One region of the Lelliottia sp. JS-SCA-14 genome, then DNA from elsewhere that is predicted to be linked to it. Evidence: predicted binding sites of a transcription regulator. Region 1 holds the regulator's gene; each other region holds the start of a gene.
The links. Region 1 encodes PurR, which represses purine synthesis genes. Its sites were predicted from a motif close to CANGCAAACGTTTGCNTG; they were not measured.
Positions count from the first base shown of each region.

Region 2: a site for PurR is predicted at 1,757-1,774, ahead of purH (bifunctional phosphoribosylaminoimidazolecarboxamide formyltransferase/IMP cyclohydrolase). Genes of this name have one in related genera too.
Region 3: a site for PurR is predicted at 1,790-1,807, ahead of pyrC (dihydroorotase). Genes of this name have one in related genera too.
Region 4: a site for PurR is predicted at 2,101-2,118, ahead of U9O48_RS00630 (nucleobase:cation symporter-2 family protein). Genes of this name have one in related genera too.

Region 1 covers NZ_CP141606.1:2,156,626-2,160,932, forward strand. Annotated here, with positions in the region: gene punC (purine nucleoside transporter PunC) at 1-771, opposite strand, end outside; gene punR (DNA-binding transcriptional activator PunR) at 887-1,798, shown strand; gene purR (HTH-type transcriptional repressor PurR) at 1,817-2,842, opposite strand; gene U9O48_RS10130 (YnhF family membrane protein) at 3,139-3,228, shown strand; gene U9O48_RS10135 (MFS transporter) at 3,398-4,307, shown strand, end outside.
Region 2 covers NZ_CP141606.1:284,753-289,059, reverse strand. Annotated here, with positions in the region: rRNA gene U9O48_RS01340 (16S ribosomal RNA) at 1-1,318, opposite strand, end outside; gene purH (bifunctional phosphoribosylaminoimidazolecarboxamide formyltransferase/IMP cyclohydrolase) at 1,882-3,471, shown strand; gene purD (phosphoribosylamine--glycine ligase) at 3,486-4,307, shown strand, end outside.
Region 3 covers NZ_CP141606.1:1,846,153-1,850,459, forward strand. Annotated here, with positions in the region: gene bssS (biofilm formation regulator BssS) at 1-86, opposite strand, end outside; gene dinI (DNA damage-inducible protein I) at 358-603, opposite strand; gene pyrC (dihydroorotase) at 678-1,724, opposite strand; gene U9O48_RS08665 (lipoprotein) at 1,865-2,425, opposite strand; gene mdtH (multidrug efflux MFS transporter MdtH) at 2,553-3,761, opposite strand; gene rimJ (ribosomal protein S5-alanine N-acetyltransferase) at 4,051-4,307, shown strand, end outside.
Region 4 covers NZ_CP141606.1:134,952-139,258, forward strand. Annotated here, with positions in the region: gene U9O48_RS00625 (AsmA family protein) at 1-537, opposite strand, end outside; gene U9O48_RS00630 (nucleobase:cation symporter-2 family protein) at 655-2,049, opposite strand; gene recG (ATP-dependent DNA helicase RecG) at 2,153-4,234, opposite strand; gene trmH (tRNA (guanosine(18)-2'-O)-methyltransferase TrmH) at 4,238-4,307, opposite strand, start outside.

The sequences.
Region 1 (4,307 bases):
GTAACCGCCGACCAGGAAGGCGATGGTCTGCGGGACATAGCTCAGGCCGATGACCGCCGGGCTGTAGCCCATATCGTGCAGAATAAACGGCGAACCGGTCAGCCACGCAAAGAAGCTGGCGGAGCAGGCGGCGTAGACCAGCACGTTGCCGCGATAGGCGCGGGAGCGCAGCAGGGAGAGGAAGGTGACGCGATTATCCGTCGTTTCAGCAGGTTTGGATGACGCCGGTTTCAGCGCGAAGGCCGGTAACATCAGCACCAGAGTGATGATAAACAGGGTGGCGAAGATCGCCTGCCAGTCAAAATGCACCAGGATCCAGCTGCCGAGCAGCGGGGCCAGGGCCGGAGAAAGACCGACCAGCGGCATGATGGTGGCAAAAATACGGTTCACGCGTGACGCGGGGTAGTAGTCCGTGACCAGCGCCTGCCAGGTCACCGCCGCGGCACACACGCCGAATGCCTGAATGAAACGCAACACTAAAAGCCAGGTCGCATCGCGCACCCAGAGCATGCCCAGACAGCCGACGGCAAAAATCGCCAGACCTAAGAGTAAAATCGGTTTACGACCGTAGCGGTCGGAGAGTGGTCCCCACAGCAGCTGCGCGAAGGCAAAACCGGCGAGGAACAGGCTCAGGCTGGCGCTGATGGCGGCGGCAGGGGTCTGTAAATCCGCCTGCATCGCGGCAAACGCGGGCAGGTACATGTCGGTGGCCAGGAAGCCCAGCACGCTTAAGCCGCCGAGCCAGACCAGGAATCCTTTGTTGGGTTGCATTGTTTTTATTTCCTAAAGAGGGCAGGTATTCACTGGCGCAGAGTGTAGGGAGTGCAAACTGCCTTGTGAAACGCTAATATTTGGTGGTTGCATTCAAAAATTTTGCAGGCAAAAAATGTGGTCTGAATATTCCTTAGAAGTGGTTGATGCGGTTGCGCGTAACGGCAGCTTTAGCGGCGCGGCCCAGGAACTGCACCGCGTTCCGTCTGCGGTGAGCTATACCGTGCGTCAGCTTGAAGAGTGGCTGGCGGTTCCGCTGTTTGAGCGCCGCCACCGCGACGTCGTCCTGACGCCTGCGGGCGTCTGGTTTTTGAAAGAAGGGCGATCTGTTATCAAAAAAATGATGATCACCCGCGAGCAGTGTCAGCAGATTGCCAACGGCTGGCGCGGCCATCTTGCCATTGCAGTCGATAACATCGTCAAACCGGAGCGCACCCGCCAGATGGTGGTCGATTTTTATCGCCACTTCTCGGACGTGGAGCTGCGCGTCTCCCAGGAGGTGTTCAACGGCGTGTGGGATGCGCTCTCTGACGGCAGGGTGGAGATGGCGATCGGTGCCACGCAGGCGATCCCGGTGGGCGGACGCTATGCCTTTCGCGATATGGGAGCCCTGAGCTGGACCTGCGTCGTGGCGCGCGATCATCCCCTCGCCGCCATTGAAGGTCCGCTGAGCGATGACACGTTGCGCAACTGGCCGTCGCTGGTGCTGGAAGACACGTCCCGCTCGCTGCCAAAACGCATCACCTGGCTGCTGGATAACCAGCGGCGGGTGGTGGCCCCAGACTGGGAAACCTCGGCGACCTGTCTTTCCGCAGGGCTGTGCGTCGGCATGGTGCCGGTGCATTTTGCGCGCCCGCGCATCGATCGCGGTGAGTGGGTGGCATTAACGCTGGAAAACCCGTTCCCGGATGCGGCCTGTTGCCTGACCTGGCAGCAAAACGATATGTCACCGGCGCTGGCGTGGCTGCTGGAGTATCTGGGGGATAGCGAAACGCTGAACAGAGAGTGGCTGAAGGAGCCGGAATAACCGGCCCCTCAGAGATGATTAACGGCGGTAATCGCGGAACGGACCGTCGGCGACGGAGCGGCGTTCAATCAGGCGCGGGTGGACTTCAATCGACTGCGACTCTTCACGTTTGCTGACGATGCGGTCCATCAGCATGTTGAAGGCCGTTTCACCCAGCGAGTCTTTCGGCTGGTGAATGGTCGTCAGCGCCGGGGTGAAGTAGCGGGCGTTGCGCACGTTATCGTACCCGATCACAGAAATGTCCTGCGGGACGCGCAAACCGAGTTCGTCGGCTGCGCAAAGGGCGCCCATCGCCATAATATCACCGCCGATAAAGACCGCGGTCGGACGATGTGACTGGGAGACAATCTGCTGCATGGCGCGATAGCCGGACTCAGGCTCGAAGTCGCCCTGCACGATCCAGTTTTCCGGCACCGTGATCAGCGCTTCTTCCATCGCTTTCATGAAGCCAGCCAGACGGCCTGCGCCGGTGTTGCGCTCCAGCGGACCCGGGATCACGCCGATTTCGCGGTGACCGCGTTCAATCAGGTAACGGCCCGCCATGTAGCCGCCTTCAAAGGCGTTGTCGTTCACGGAGTCGGTGAAATCGGCGCGGGTATCGCCCCAGTCCATCACCACCATCGGGATGTGACGATACTCTTCCAGCATCGAGAGCACGGATTCCGGGTATTCAGAACACATCACCAGCAGGCCATCGACGCGCTTTTGCGCCATCATTGACAGGTAAGCGCGCTGCTTTTCCTGGCTGTTCCAGGCGTTGCCGAGAATCAGGGTGTAGCCCTTCTGGAAGCAGTTTTTCTCAACGGCTTCGATGATCTCCGCGAAATAGGCGGCTTCGCTGCTGGTCGCCAGCAGGCCGATCGATTTGGTGTGATTCACTTTCAGGCTGCGCGCCACGGCACTCGGAGAGTAGTGCAGCTCTTTGATGGCAGCCCATACGGCGTTGCGCGTCTCTTCCGCAACAAAACGCGTTTTGTTAATTACATGTGATACGGTTGTAGTGGAAACGTTTGCGCGTTTCGCCACATCTTTAATTGTTGCCATTACATGTCACTCCAGACCATATCTTAAACTCCTGAAATACTTAAAGGTAAACGTTTGCCTTCTCTCACCCTTATCTCGCAATGTGAATTGCGATACGCCGGGAAAACGACTCAGAACGTCAGGAGGGGGTCAGTGGCCGGTACGCTTATAAATTTAGCGTGGAATTTTGTCTTATCTTGATGAAAAGGGGAAGAGCAAAAACGGTTATCAGTCTAAATCCAGGAAGATTTTTGGGGGAAACTGTGTAAAAATGAGCAAGCTCACTTTTCGTAAGGTGATTAAAAGGAGAAAAATTGATGAGTACCGATCTGAAGTTTTCGCTGACCACGACCGTTATTGTGCTGGCTTTGATTGTTGCAGCAGGTCTGACCGCAGCCCTGCACTGATTTAAGCGGGGGAGAGTTCTCTCCCTCGTCTCCTCTCCCTGATTGTTACCCATCCTGCAAAAATCTTTTGCTAATTTGTTAACTTCTCATTTTTTGTGATTGATGTCATGCTTTTGCCATCTTAGTCCTGTGTCGCGCGATGACGACGACACGGCATCCGGAGTTAACAATGAAAATCAATTTTCCCCTGCTGGCCCTGGCGATTGGCGCTTTTGGCATCGGCACCACCGAGTTTTCCCCGATGGGGCTGCTGCCCGTCATTGCTAAAGGTGTGGATGTCTCCATTCCGGCGGCGGGGATGCTCATCAGCGCCTATGCGATTGGGGTGATGATCGGTGCGCCGCTCATGACGCTGCTGCTCTCCCATCGTGCCCGCCGCAATGCGCTGATCTTCCTGATGGCGATTTTTACCCTTGGCAACGTGCTGTCGGCGATTGCGCCGGATTACACGACGCTGCTGCTGTCGCGCATTCTGACCAGCCTGAACCACGGCGCGTTCTTTGGCTTAGGGTCGGTAGTAGCCGCGAGCGTGGTGCCAAAACATAAGCAGGCGAGCGCGGTGGCGACGATGTTTATGGGCCTGACCATCGCCAACATTGGCGGCGTTCCGGCGGCGACCTGGCTCGGTGAAGTCATCGGCTGGCGGATGTCGTTCCTGGCCACCGCCGGGCTGGGCGTGGTGGCGATGCTCGCGCTGTTCTTCTCCCTGCCGAAAGGCGAGGCGGGTGAGCGCCCGGACGTGCGTAAAGAGCTGTCAGTGCTGGTGCGCCCGCAGGTGCTGTCTGCCCTGTTAACGACGGTGCTCGGCGCAGGTGCGATGTTCACGCTCTACACCTATATCTCTCCCGTGCTGCATGACATCACCCACGCCACGCCGCTGTTTGTGACGGCGATGCTGGTCCTGATCGGCGTGGGCTTCTCACTCGGGAACTATCTCGGCGGCAAGCTGGCGGATCGCTCGGTCACCGGTACGCTGAAAGGCTTCTTAACCCTGCTGATTGTAATTATGCTCGCCATTCCCTGGCTGGCGCGTAACGAATTCGGTGCGGCCATTGCGATGGTGGTGTGGGGCGCGGCGA
Region 2 (4,307 bases), 1.9 Mb from region 1:
GTTGCAGACTCCAATCCGGACTACGACGCACTTTATGAGGTCCGCTTGCTCTCGCGAGGTCGCTTCTCTTTGTATGCGCCATTGTAGCACGTGTGTAGCCCTACTCGTAAGGGCCATGATGACTTGACGTCATCCCCACCTTCCTCCAGTTTATCACTGGCAGTCTCCTTTGAGTTCCCGGCCGAACCGCTGGCAACAAAGGATAAGGGTTGCGCTCGTTGCGGGACTTAACCCAACATTTCACAACACGAGCTGACGACAGCCATGCAGCACCTGTCTCACGGTTCCCGAAGGCACTAAAGCATCTCTGCTAAATTCCGTGGATGTCAAGAGTAGGTAAGGTTCTTCGCGTTGCATCGAATTAAACCACATGCTCCACCGCTTGTGCGGGCCCCCGTCAATTCATTTGAGTTTTAACCTTGCGGCCGTACTCCCCAGGCGGTCGACTTAACGCGTTAGCTCCGGAAGCCACTCCTCAAGGGAACAACCTCCAAGTCGACATCGTTTACGGCGTGGACTACCAGGGTATCTAATCCTGTTTGCTCCCCACGCTTTCGCACCTGAGCGTCAGTCTTTGTCCAGGGGGCCGCCTTCGCCACCGGTATTCCTCCAGATCTCTACGCATTTCACCGCTACACCTGGAATTCTACCCCCCTCTACAAGACTCTAGCCTGCCAGTTTCGAATGCAGTTCCCAGGTTGAGCCCGGGGATTTCACATCCGACTTGACAGACCGCCTGCGTGCGCTTTACGCCCAGTAATTCCGATTAACGCTTGCACCCTCCGTATTACCGCGGCTGCTGGCACGGAGTTAGCCGGTGCTTCTTCTGCGAGTAACGTCAATCACTGTGGTTATTAACCACAATGCCTTCCTCCTCGCTGAAAGTACTTTACAACCCGAAGGCCTTCTTCATACACGCGGCATGGCTGCATCAGGCTTGCGCCCATTGTGCAATATTCCCCACTGCTGCCTCCCGTAGGAGTCTGGACCGTGTCTCAGTTCCAGTGTGGCTGGTCATCCTCTCAGACCAGCTAGGGATCGTCGCCTAGGTGAGCCATTACCCCACCTACTAGCTAATCCCATCTGGGCACATCTGATGGCAAGAGGCCCGAAGGTCCCCCTCTTTGGTCTTGCGACGTTATGCGGTATTAGCTACCGTTTCCAGTAGTTATCCCCCTCCATCAGGCAGTTTCCCAGACATTACTCACCCGTCCGCCGCTCGTCACCCGAGAGCAAGCTCTCTGTGCTACCGCTCGACTTGCATGTGTTAGGCCTGCCGCCAGCGTTCAATCTGAGCCATGATCAAACTCTTCAATTTAAGTTTGATGCTCGTGAATTAAACTTCGTAATGAATTACGTATGTTCACTCAGAGACTTTGGTATTCATTTAGCGTCTTGCGACGTTTAGAATCCATGTCACTTTGAGTGCCCACACAGATTGTCTGATAAATTGTTAAAGAGCAGTGCAACGCGGCTTTCGCTCACCGTTGCGAGGTGGCGTATATTACGCTTTCCTCTTTCAGAGTCAACCCTGAATCTCAGGATTTTTTCTCTTCAACCGACCCGGTGGTTAGTGTGAAGTGATTCACATCTGCCGTGTCGATGGAGGCGCATTATAGGGAGTTCTCGTCAGGCCGCAACCGCTAAATGACAGAAAAATGACTGACTGCTGCATTCCACAGCAAAACCCCGCCTTATACCCTTTTGCACACAGACTTATCCACAACACGACGAAAATTTGAAAATTAACGAGCGATGCGCAAACGTTTTCGTTAAAATGCACGCGCCATGCAAGGATGCCCCGTCAGGTGTGTTAGATGAGTTTTTCACAGGAAAATTCATCTAACGCTCTCTGTAATCGTGAAATCCAGGGGATTTACCATGCAACAACGTCGTCCAGTCCGCCGCGCTCTGCTCAGTGTTTCTGATAAAGCCGGTATCGTCGAATTCGCTCAGGCACTTTCTGCACGCGGTGTAGAGCTGCTGTCCACCGGCGGTACCGCTCGCCTGTTAGCAGATAAAGGTCTGCCGGTAACCGAAGTGTCCGATTACACCGGTTTCCCGGAAATGATGGATGGACGTGTAAAGACCCTGCATCCAAAAGTGCACGGCGGCATTCTGGGCCGTCGCGGTCAGGATGACGGCATCATGGAACAGCACAACATCGCGCCGATCGATATGGTGGTGGTTAACCTCTATCCGTTCGCGCAGACCGTGGCCCGCGAAAACTGCTCTCTGGAAGATGCGGTTGAGAACATCGACATCGGCGGCCCGACCATGGTGCGCTCCGCCGCGAAGAACCATAAAGATGTGGCTATCGTGGTCAAGAGCAGCGACTACGACACTATCATTAAAGAAATGGACGCCAACGACGGTTCGCTTCTGCTTGAAACCCGTTTCGACCTCGCGATTAAAGCCTTCGAACACACCGCCGCTTACGACAGCATGATCGCCAACTACTTCGGCAGCCTCGTCCCTGCCTATCACGGCGAGAGCAAAGAGCCTTCCGGCCGCTTCCCGCGCACCCTGAACCTGAACTTCATCAAGAAGCAGGATATGCGTTACGGCGAGAACAGCCATCAGAACGCCGCCTTCTATATAGAAGAAGAGATCAAAGAAGCTTCCGTTGCCACCGCCCAACAGGTTCAGGGCAAAGCGCTCTCCTATAACAACATCGCTGATACCGACGCGGCGCTGGAGTGCGTGAAAGAGTTCAGCGAGCCAGCCTGTGTGATCGTCAAACACGCGAACCCATGTGGCGTTGCGGTGAGCAGCTCTATTCTGGAAGCTTACAACCGCGCGTACAAAACCGACCCGACCTCCGCGTTCGGCGGCATCATTGCGTTCAACCGTGAACTGGATGCCGAAACGGCGCAGGCGATTATCTCCCGCCAGTTTGTCGAAGTGATTATTGCCCCTTCCGCCACAGAAGAAGCCCTGAAGATCACCGCCGCCAAGCAGAACGTCCGCGTGCTGGTATGCGGTCAGTGGGCTGAGCGCGTTTCGGGTCTCGATTTCAAACGTGTTAACGGTGGTCTGCTGGTTCAGGACCGTGATCTGGGGATGGTCACCGCAGGCGATCTGCGCGTGGTCAGCAAACGCCAGCCGACCGAGCAGGAACTGCGTGACGCGCTGTTCTGCTGGAAAGTGGCGAAATTCGTTAAATCCAACGCCATTGTCTATTCCAAAGAGAACATGACCATCGGCATAGGTGCGGGCCAGATGAGCCGCGTCTACTCCGCGAAAATCGCCGGGATTAAAGCAGGCGATGAAGGGCTGGAAGTGAAAGGTTCCGCGATGGCCTCTGACGCCTTCTTCCCGTTCCGCGACGGTATTGATGCCGCAGCAGCGGTTGGCGTCACCTGTGTGATTCAACCGGGCGGTTCAATCCGCGATGACGAAGTGATTGCTGCTGCCGACGAACACGGCATCGCGATGATCTTCACCGACATGCGTCACTTCCGCCATTAATCCCGGAGCAAAGAATGAAAGTATTAGTGATTGGTAACGGCGGCCGCGAGCACGCCCTGGCATGGAAAGCGGCACAATCGCCGCTGGTTCAGACCGTCTTCGTAGCGCCGGGCAACGCCGGTACCGCACTGGAGCCCGCTCTGCAGAACGTCGCGATCGGCGTGACCGATATCCCGGCGCTGCTGAGCTTTGCCCAGAACGAGAACATCGATCTGACTATCGTCGGCCCGGAAGCGCCGCTGGTCATTGGCGTGGTGGATGCGTTCCGCGCCGCCGGTCTGAAAATCTTCGGCCCAACGGAAGGCGCGGCGCAGCTCGAAGGCTCCAAAGCCTTCACCAAAGATTTCCTCGCGCGCCACAAAATCCCGACCGGCGAATACCAGAACTTCACCGAAGTAGAACCTGCTCTTGCGTATCTGCGTGAGAAAGGCGCGCCGATTGTGATCAAGGCCGACGGTCTGGCCGCCGGTAAAGGCGTGATCGTGGCGATGACTCTCGAAGAGGCCGAAGCCGCCGTCCAGGATATGCTGGCAGGTAACGCCTTTGGCGACGCGGGCCATCGCATCGTCATCGAAGAGTTCCTCGACGGCGAAGAGGCGAGCTTTATCGTGATGGTCGATGGCGAACATGTTCTGCCGATGGCCACCAGCCAGGATCATAAGCGTGTAGGCAACGGCGATACCGGTCCAAACACCGGCGGCATGGGAGCTTACTCCCCTGCGCCAGTGGTGACTGACGAAGTCCACCAGCGCACGATGGATCGCATCATCTGGCCTACCGTGAAAGGCATGGCGGCAGAAGGCAACACCTACACCGGCTTCCTGTATGCGGGGCTG
Region 3 (4,307 bases), 310 kb from region 1:
AGCATCAGTGCATCGTAGCTGTCTACGGTACTGATATCCCATCCGACAAGAGGATGGGTCTGGATGACTTCATTATTCTTTTCCATCATAACCCCCGTAATACGTGTTAGAAGACAACGACTGTGAGGTTCAATGCGTGTTTTTCTGAAGCAACTTCAGTATATCAATAAATAAGGGATATGCAGGGGAAAATAAACAGGCAGCAACACATTTTTCTGCTTTTTAGGATTGTTTGAACAATAAAACGCCATCTTATTCACGTTTTTTTAAGAAGATACGCAATTAATTTGAACTTATTTTAAAAGCATAAAAAAAGCCGGGGCGACCCGGCAAAAAAAGACAATGAGGGAGAAATAATTATTCGGTGATGAACCAGTCGTCGGCGCTTTCCCAGGTTTCCTGCAGGATTTCGCTGATGCGATCTTTATCATCTTTCGCCCCGCCGAGAACGGAGAGATTGTTGGCAGTGGCGTAACGCACGGTGACGTTCCCGTTTTGATCGGGGAATGTCTCGTTGATGCGACGGGAGAGTTCTCCGGCCAGCGCATCCAGCGCGCCAGCAGGCAAAGCGGTGGTTTTGGCGATAGTGACTTCAATACGCATAATGGCCCCCTGTGTAATATACTGTGTATTTATACAGGCATCATCTCGAACTTACAACAGGGGGCGACAAAAAATTACTGTTTAACCGTCCAGTTAACGGTTTCACCGGCCAGGAACGGGATCAGGGTGTCGTCCGTCAGGGCGATAGCATCGACGACCTGGCTCTGTTTGCGCTCCAGTTCGATAAAGCTTTCATTCACCGGCAGACCGTAGAAGCGCGGGCCATTCAGGGAACAGAAGGCTTCGAAGTGTTCCAGCGCCCCCATCTCTTCAAATACCGTGGCGTAGCTGGCGAGCGCGGTTGGGGCGTTGAAGCAGCCTGCGCAGCCGCAGCTGGCTTCTTTGCGGTGGCGTGCGTGTGGGGCGGAGTCGGTTCCGAGGAAGGCGCGAGTAAAGCCGCTGGCCACCAGTTCACGCAGCGCCTGCTGGTGGATATTGCGCTTGAGGATCGGCAGGCAGTACAGGTGAGGGCGCACGCCGCCGACCAGCATGTGGTTGCGGTTGAACATCAGATGCTGGGGGGTAATGGTCGCGGCGAGCAGCTCGTTGCCGTCGCGCACGTACTCTGCGGCATCTTTGGTGGTGATGTGCTCGAATACCACTTTCAGCCCCTGCAGACGCTGGCGCAGCGGCTCCATGACGGTCTCAATGAAACGCGCTTCGCGGTCAAAAATATCAATGTCCGGGTGTGTCACTTCGCCGTGGATCAGCAGCGGCATACCCAGTTTTTCCATGCGTTCCAGCACCGGCATAATCGCATCGGTGCTGGTGACGCCGTGGCTGGAGTTGGTGGTGGCGTTGGCCGGATAGAGTTTGGCGGCGGTAAACACGCCTTCGTTAAAGCCGCGTTCGACCTCGTTCGGATCGAGGGAGTCGGTCAGATAGCAGGTCATCAGCGGAGTAAAATCATGGCCTGCCGGAACGGCGTCGAGAATGCGCTGGCGATAGGCAATCGCGGCATCCACGGTGGTGACTGGCGGAACCAGGTTAGGCATGACAATCGCGCGGCCATAGATTTCGCTGGTGTAAGGGACAACGGTTTTCAGCATGTCGCCATCGCGCAGATGGATATGCCAGTCGTCAGGGCGGCGGATTTTCAGAACCTGGGGATGTGCAGTCATTGATATGCTCCGGCTTATCAGGAATCAGTCATAAGGATGGCTGTTTTTGCCGGACACAAATCATAGGGGGAAACGTTTTCGTTTGCACTCATTTCCGTTAAATAGGTGTGTAAAAAAGGGCGCCAGCGGCGCCCTCAGGGTTAATCCGTAAACGGAATAATAATTTCACCCGGTTTCACTTCGATACCTTTGGCATATTTCTTCGCCAGGGCCTCGCCTTTGCTTCGGTCTTCGCTCAGCACATATGCCGGCTGCTGGTTGAAATAGTTCCGCAGGGACTGGTTCAGATACGGCATCAGCGTTTGCAGCACCGGTTTCATTTTCTCCGGCGTCACTTCCGCGTCGACGATCTCCATCTCCTGCAGGTAGATCGCGCCTTTCTCTTTGTTGAACACCGGCAGCGCTTTCAGCTTCAGTTTGATGTTCGCTTTCTGACTGCCAAACAGGGAGTTCATATCCAGTTTGGCATCACCGGAGAGGGTGACTTTGTTCGGCTCCTCGCGGCCAATCTGGCTGACGAGGTGGTTCAGTACGATATGGGCATCGGCAACGCCGGGCACGCCGATATCCTTCGAAAAGTTATTGTGTTTTTCCAGCGCCTGGTTGATTTCCTGCTCACTGACGCTGTAGTGCGTAAGCTGGTTACAACCGACCAGCAGGCCGCTGACAACGAACGCAGCAGCAATAACGATCTTTTTCATGGGGTTCCTCAACATGATGTCGGCGCTTCTGTCCTGACGCCTCAGTATGTCAGGGGGGTATACCAGTTACCAGCAGAAAAACCTGATAATCAGGGGGGAAAGAGTCCCATTCGCCCGAAATGTCTCTTTATGCGCCCGGCTCCAGCATCCCGCTGGTGCTGCGTTTCGGACTGAATTGCCACCACAGGGCTATGAGGGTGATAAAGCCCACCACGCCGAGCATCATCCACGGCAGTTCTGGCTGATTCAGCGCTTTGCCCGCATCAAACAGCCAGCCGCCACCGGCGTATCCCAGCGCGCCGCCAAAGGCCAGACCCAGACGGCTAAAGCCCATATAGCTGCCGCGAGCGCGCGGATCGGCAAGCCCGGCGCTGAGGGTTTCACGCGCTGGTTCAGCGATGATCGACCCAATATAGAAAGTGCAGATCAGGATGAAGAGCTGCTGCAGGGTGCCGACTAATCCGATCGGCATCATGCTCAGGGTCATCAGCAGCAGGCCCGCCATCAGGCGATGTTCCAGACGAAAACGTTTTTCGCTCCAGCGCGCGATAGGGTAGAGCAGCGTCAGCGACAGACAGGCTTCAATGGCGTACATCCATTTGACGGCCGCAGGCGATCCCGCGATGTCGTTGACCATAATCGGCAGCATCAGCATGACCTGCACGGCCAGCATGTAATACCCGGTCAGCGTCAGGACGTAGGTGACGAAGCGTTTATCGGCCAGCACGCGACCCAGACCTTCGCGGACGGGGGCTTTCACCGTCGAGAGCTTCCAGGCCGGCAGCAGCCAGGCGTTAAACCCGGCGCACAGAATAAACAGGACCGCGCCGGTGGCGCACACCAGGCGGAAGTCATATTGCAGCAGCCAGCTGCCGAGCAGCGCGCCGACGACCGCCCCGGCGCTGTCCTGCATCATCAGCAGGGAGAAAAAACGACCGCGATGCTGCGGGCGAATCAGTTTGACGACCAGCGCGGTGCGCGGCGGGTCAAACAGCGTGCCGCCAATCCCGGAGAGGAAGCAGGAGAACCACAGAAGCCACGGGTCGTGCGCAATGCCCATGGTGGCAAAGCCTGCCGCGCGCAGCAGCATGCCGGTGACAATCATCGGTTTTGCGCCAAAGCGGTCGGCAATCGCCCCACCAAACACGCCCAGCCCCTGCTGAACAAACTGACGCAAACCTAACGCAATGCCGACCATTAATGCCGCCCAGCCCATTTGATCGACAAAGCGAATGGAGATCAGGGGGAACACGACAAAAAAGCCGAGCACGACCAGCATGTTATCGACCAGCAGGAAATATTTACCCAGGCTCCGGGCCTGTGATACGCGGGACATCTTCTCTCCAGAGGGGAAATACACATCACCTTTCAGGCTGCCCAAAAGGGAGTCTGAAGGCTTAGGTGTATATAAAGGTGAGCACGCTAATATTCTGCGGGGTTAGCGTCTGTTTTCCCACCCATCCAGCGACAATATTTTTTTATCAAAAGAGTGGTTTGATTCAGCTTTTTAATCGAATTTTGTGAATTCTGTGAAAAAGGGTATGTCACTGTTTTCACAGAAAGCACCGGCGCAGGTATAGTAAAGCTAACAGCTAGAGCAGAAGTGACGGAAAGGAGTGGTATCGATGTTTGGCTATCGCAGTAATGTGCCAAAAGTGCGCCTGACAACAGACAGACTGGTCGTTCGTCTGGTGCATGAGCGTGATGCCTGGCGTCTGGCGGATTATTACGCCGAGAATCGCCAGTTTTTAAAGCCCTGGGAACCCGTTCGGGATGAAAGCCACTGCTATCCCTCTGGCTGGCAGGCTCGCCTGGGAATGATTGCTGAATTTCATAAGCAGGGCAGCGCCTATTATTTCGCGCTGCTGGACCCGGAAGAGAA
Region 4 (4,307 bases), 2.0 Mb from region 1:
GGGCATGCCGTTGAGGGTCAGCGACCCGGCGCTCATCTGGATCTGCGCCTTATTACCCAGCACCTTGCCCGCCTTCGGTTCCCAGGGGCTGACGCCGCCCGTCACTTTTTGCGCGCTCAGGTCCCATTCGGTATTCGGGCTGTTAAACGCCATATTGTTCAGCTGCAGACGGTCGGCCTGGAAGGGGAGCGGGGCCGTCTGCGGGGAGAGATTTAACGTACCGTCGTGCAGGGTGATGGTGTCCATGTGCAGCGGATCGGTGATTTGTCGGCTGCTCAGGCCAATATCGACTTTCTTCGCGACCAGCGTGGCGGGTTTGCCATCCCGGCCAAAAGTGACGTTCTCGAGGATGATGTGCGACGGGGAGGAAAAGCGGTGATCCATCAGGTCGAAGTTGAGTTCGTAGTCGGTATTCACCGTGATCCAGCTGCTTACCTGCGACGCGCCCCAGCGGGTCTGCACGAGGATATACAGTGCCAGGATTGCGATCAGCACCGCAATCAAAATCCAGATCAGCAGCTTTCCAATAAATTTCATGGTCTTCCATCCCGTCAAACGCACATAGAGGAGTTATGCACGATTTATGCGCAATCCTCAAGGCAGGAATGGTGTAATTCGGTTTCACGGCAGGCGCGAGGCCTGCCGTGACGGGGATCAGTTCTTTTCAGGCGGGAAGACGAGGTTCAGTACAATCGCAGTGATACCGCCCGCGGCGATGCCGGAGGAGAGCAGGTTTTTCACCCAGTCAGGGGCGAACTGCAGGATCAGCGGCTGCTGAGACACGCCCAGGCCGACGGCCAGAGACAGCGCGATAATCATGATCGCACGACGGTTCAGCGGCTCGCGCGACACGATGCGCACGCCAGATGCCGCAATCGTCCCGAACATCACCAGCGTTGCGCCGCCCAGAACCGGTTCCGGAATGTGCTGCACAAAGCCACTCACCGCCGGGAACAGGCCGAGCACGATCAGCATCAACGCGACGACGAAGCCTACGTAGCGGCTGGCGACGCCGGTCAACTGGATCACGCCGTTGTTCTGGCCGAAGCAGGAGTTCGGGAAGGTGTTGAACACGGCGGAGACAAAGGAGTTCAGGCCGTTCGCCAGCACGCCGCCTTTCAGACGCTTCATGTACAGCGGGCCAGAGACCGGCTGCTCGGAGACGTCAGACGTCGCGGTGATGTCGCCGATGGTTTCCAGGGAGGTGATCATGAACACCAGCATCAGCGGCAGGAGCAGGTTCCAGTCGATGCCTAAGCCGTAATACAGCGGCGTCGGGACCATGATTAGCGGGCTGTTGGTCGGCGCGGTGTTTTCCGGCAGCATGCCGAGCGCCCACGCCATCAGATACCCGGCGGCCATGGCAATCACCAGCGAGGCGACGCGCAGGTACGGGTTACGCTGACGGTTAAGCAGGATAATAATCGCCAGCACCACGCCCGCCAGCAGCAGGTTTTTCGGTGCGCCGAAGGTATGGTCGCTCATCGCCGCATAGCCGCCGCCGATGGACGTCAGGCCGACCTGAATCAGCGACAGGCCGATAATCATCACCACCACGCCGGAGACCAGCGGAGTAATCACGCGGCGCGCCAGGTGCAGAACGCGGGAGATGACCATTTCCGTGCAGCTGGCCAGCATCAATGTGCCAAACAGGGCGGCCATCATCGTTGGTACATCTGCGCCGCCGGTTTTCAGCGCGGTGCCGCCCATGATCAGCGGCGCAACGAAGTTAAAGCTGGTGCCCTGAATCGACAGTAAACCTGAACCGACCGGACCCCAGGCTTTAATCTGGATAATGGAGGCAACGCCAGAGGCGAACAGGGACATGCTGATGATGTGCTGTGTGTCCTGAGCCGGTAAACCGAGCGCCTGGCAGATCAGCAGGGCAGGCGTAATAACCGCCACGAACATCGCGAGTAAGTGCTGACATGCGGCAAACAGGGTTTGCGCCAGCGGTGGGCGATCTTCAAGACGGTAGATTAATTCACTATTATGCTGAGTCGGCGCAATCGGTTGCGCATCAGGAGACTCTACGGCGTTAACGGACATCGGCGGCAATCCCACGGTGGAAAAGCGGGCATTTTAGCTGACCGGATGGTAAAAGCAAACGATTGCATTTATAAATTATACAAACTGTTTCTGGCAGTGTTTATCAGGCGTTGGAATAACGCTCGGTTTCCGGCATCCAGCGCTCGATCAATGCGGCTGCCTGCGCGGAATGGCGCTCGTGAATGTAACGCGCAAGGCGCTGAACTTCGGGGATCATCGCCTGGTCACGCAGCAGATCCGCGACTTTGAATTCGGCGTTGCCGGTCTGGCGCGTGCCTAACAGTTCGCCGGGACCGCGGATCTCGAGATCTTTTTGCGCAATGACAAAGCCGTCGTTGCTGTCGCGCAAGACTTGCAGTCGCATTTGCGCCGTTTTGGAAAGCGGGGATTTGAAGAGCAATACGCAGTGGGACGCCACCGCACCACGTCCGACGCGGCCACGCAGCTGGTGGAGTTGCGCAAGACCCAGTCGCTCCGGGTTTTCGATAATCATCAGGCTGGCATTAGGCACATCTACGCCCACTTCGATGACCGTCGTGGCGATCAGCAAATGCAGCTCGCCCTGCTTGAATGCCTGCATCACGGCCTGTTTCTCAGCAGGCTTCATGCGGCCATGCACCAGCCCGACGTTCAGCTCGGGTAGCGCCAGCTTGAGCTCTTCCCACGTGGCCTCTGCCGCCTGGGCTTCCAGCAGGTCGGACTCTTCAATCAAGGTACACACCCAGTACGCCTGACGGCCTTCGTGCGTACAGGCGTTGCGCACGCGCTCGATAATCTCACTGCGACGGGTATCCGGAATCGCCACAGTGGTGACCGGTGTACGGCCTGGCGGCAGTTCGTCGATGGTCGAGGTATCCAGATCGGCATAGGCGGTCATCGCCAGGGTGCGCGGAATCGGGGTCGCGGTCATGATCAGCTGATGCGGATGGAAGCCCTGCTGCAGCCCTTTCTCCCACAGCGCCAGACGCTGATGCACGCCAAAGCGGTGCTGTTCGTCGATGATCACCAGCGCAAGGCCGTTAAACTGCACCTGTTCCTGGAATATGGCGTGGGTGCCGACAATCATCTGCACCTGACCGCTGGCGATCGCTTCCTGCTGCGCAAGACGCGCTTTGCCTTTTTGCTTCCCGACCAGCCAGCCGACCTCGACACCCAGAGGCGCAAACCAGTTGCGGAAGTTGTTGGCGTGCTGCTCGGCGAGCAGTTCAGTCGGCGCCATCAGCGCCACCTGCTTGCCGTTTGCGATGGCGCGCAGTGCCGCGAGGGCAGCAACCAGGGTTTTACCGGAACCGACATCACCCTGCACCAGGCGCATCATCGGCACGTCGAGCGCCATATCGCGTTCGATCTCGGCGGTGACTCGCGCCTGGGCGTTAGTCGGCTTGAACGGCAGGGAGGCCAGCAGCTTATCTTTTAAATCATCACGGGCAGGAAGGGGTTGGGCATGAAAACGCTGGGCACCCGCGCGAAGCGCCAGCATGCTCAGGTTATGGGCCAGTAATTCTTCAAGGATAAGCCGCCGCTGGGCCGGATGTTGACCGCTCTCTAAATCGCTCAGCTGTAAGGACGGCGGTGGGCGGTGCAATGTGCGGATCGCTTCCGGCAGGCTCATCATGCCCTGCGCCAGCTCAGGCGGCAGCAGTTCGGCGATGGCACAGGTATCGAGCAGCTCAAGCGCCTGATCGGTCAGCTTGCGCAGCGTAGCCTGCTTGATGCCTTCCGTCGTGGGGTAAACCGGCGTCAGCGTCTCCTGGAGTTCAGGCGTACTCAGATCGCCCTGCACGCGGTATTCCGGGTGGATCATCTCCGCGCCGTACTTACCACGTTTGGCTTCGCCGTAGGCCAGCACGCGTCGACCGGCGGCGAGACTGTTTTTCATCGCTGCGTTGAAGTTGAAAAAACGCATGGTGAGAATGCCGGAGCCGTCGCTGATCTGACAGGTCATCATCCGGCGACCGCCGAATGTGATGCTGCTGTTCAGCACCTCGCCTTCCACGGTGGCGTAGATGCCGGGCAGCAAATCGCCGATGGCGTAAAGCTGTGTGCGGTCTTCATAGCGCAGAGGGAGGTGCAGAAGTAAATCTTGCACGGTGTGCAGGCCGATCTTCGCCAGCTTGCTGCTTTGCGCTGCGCCCACGCCCGTTAAGGAGCTGAGCGGAACGGCATCAAGCAGATGGCCTTTCATGGATTAGCCTGCAAACTGCATGGTGGACCACCACGCGGCATCGGCTTCGATTTCGCCCTGCGCGTTGACGTGG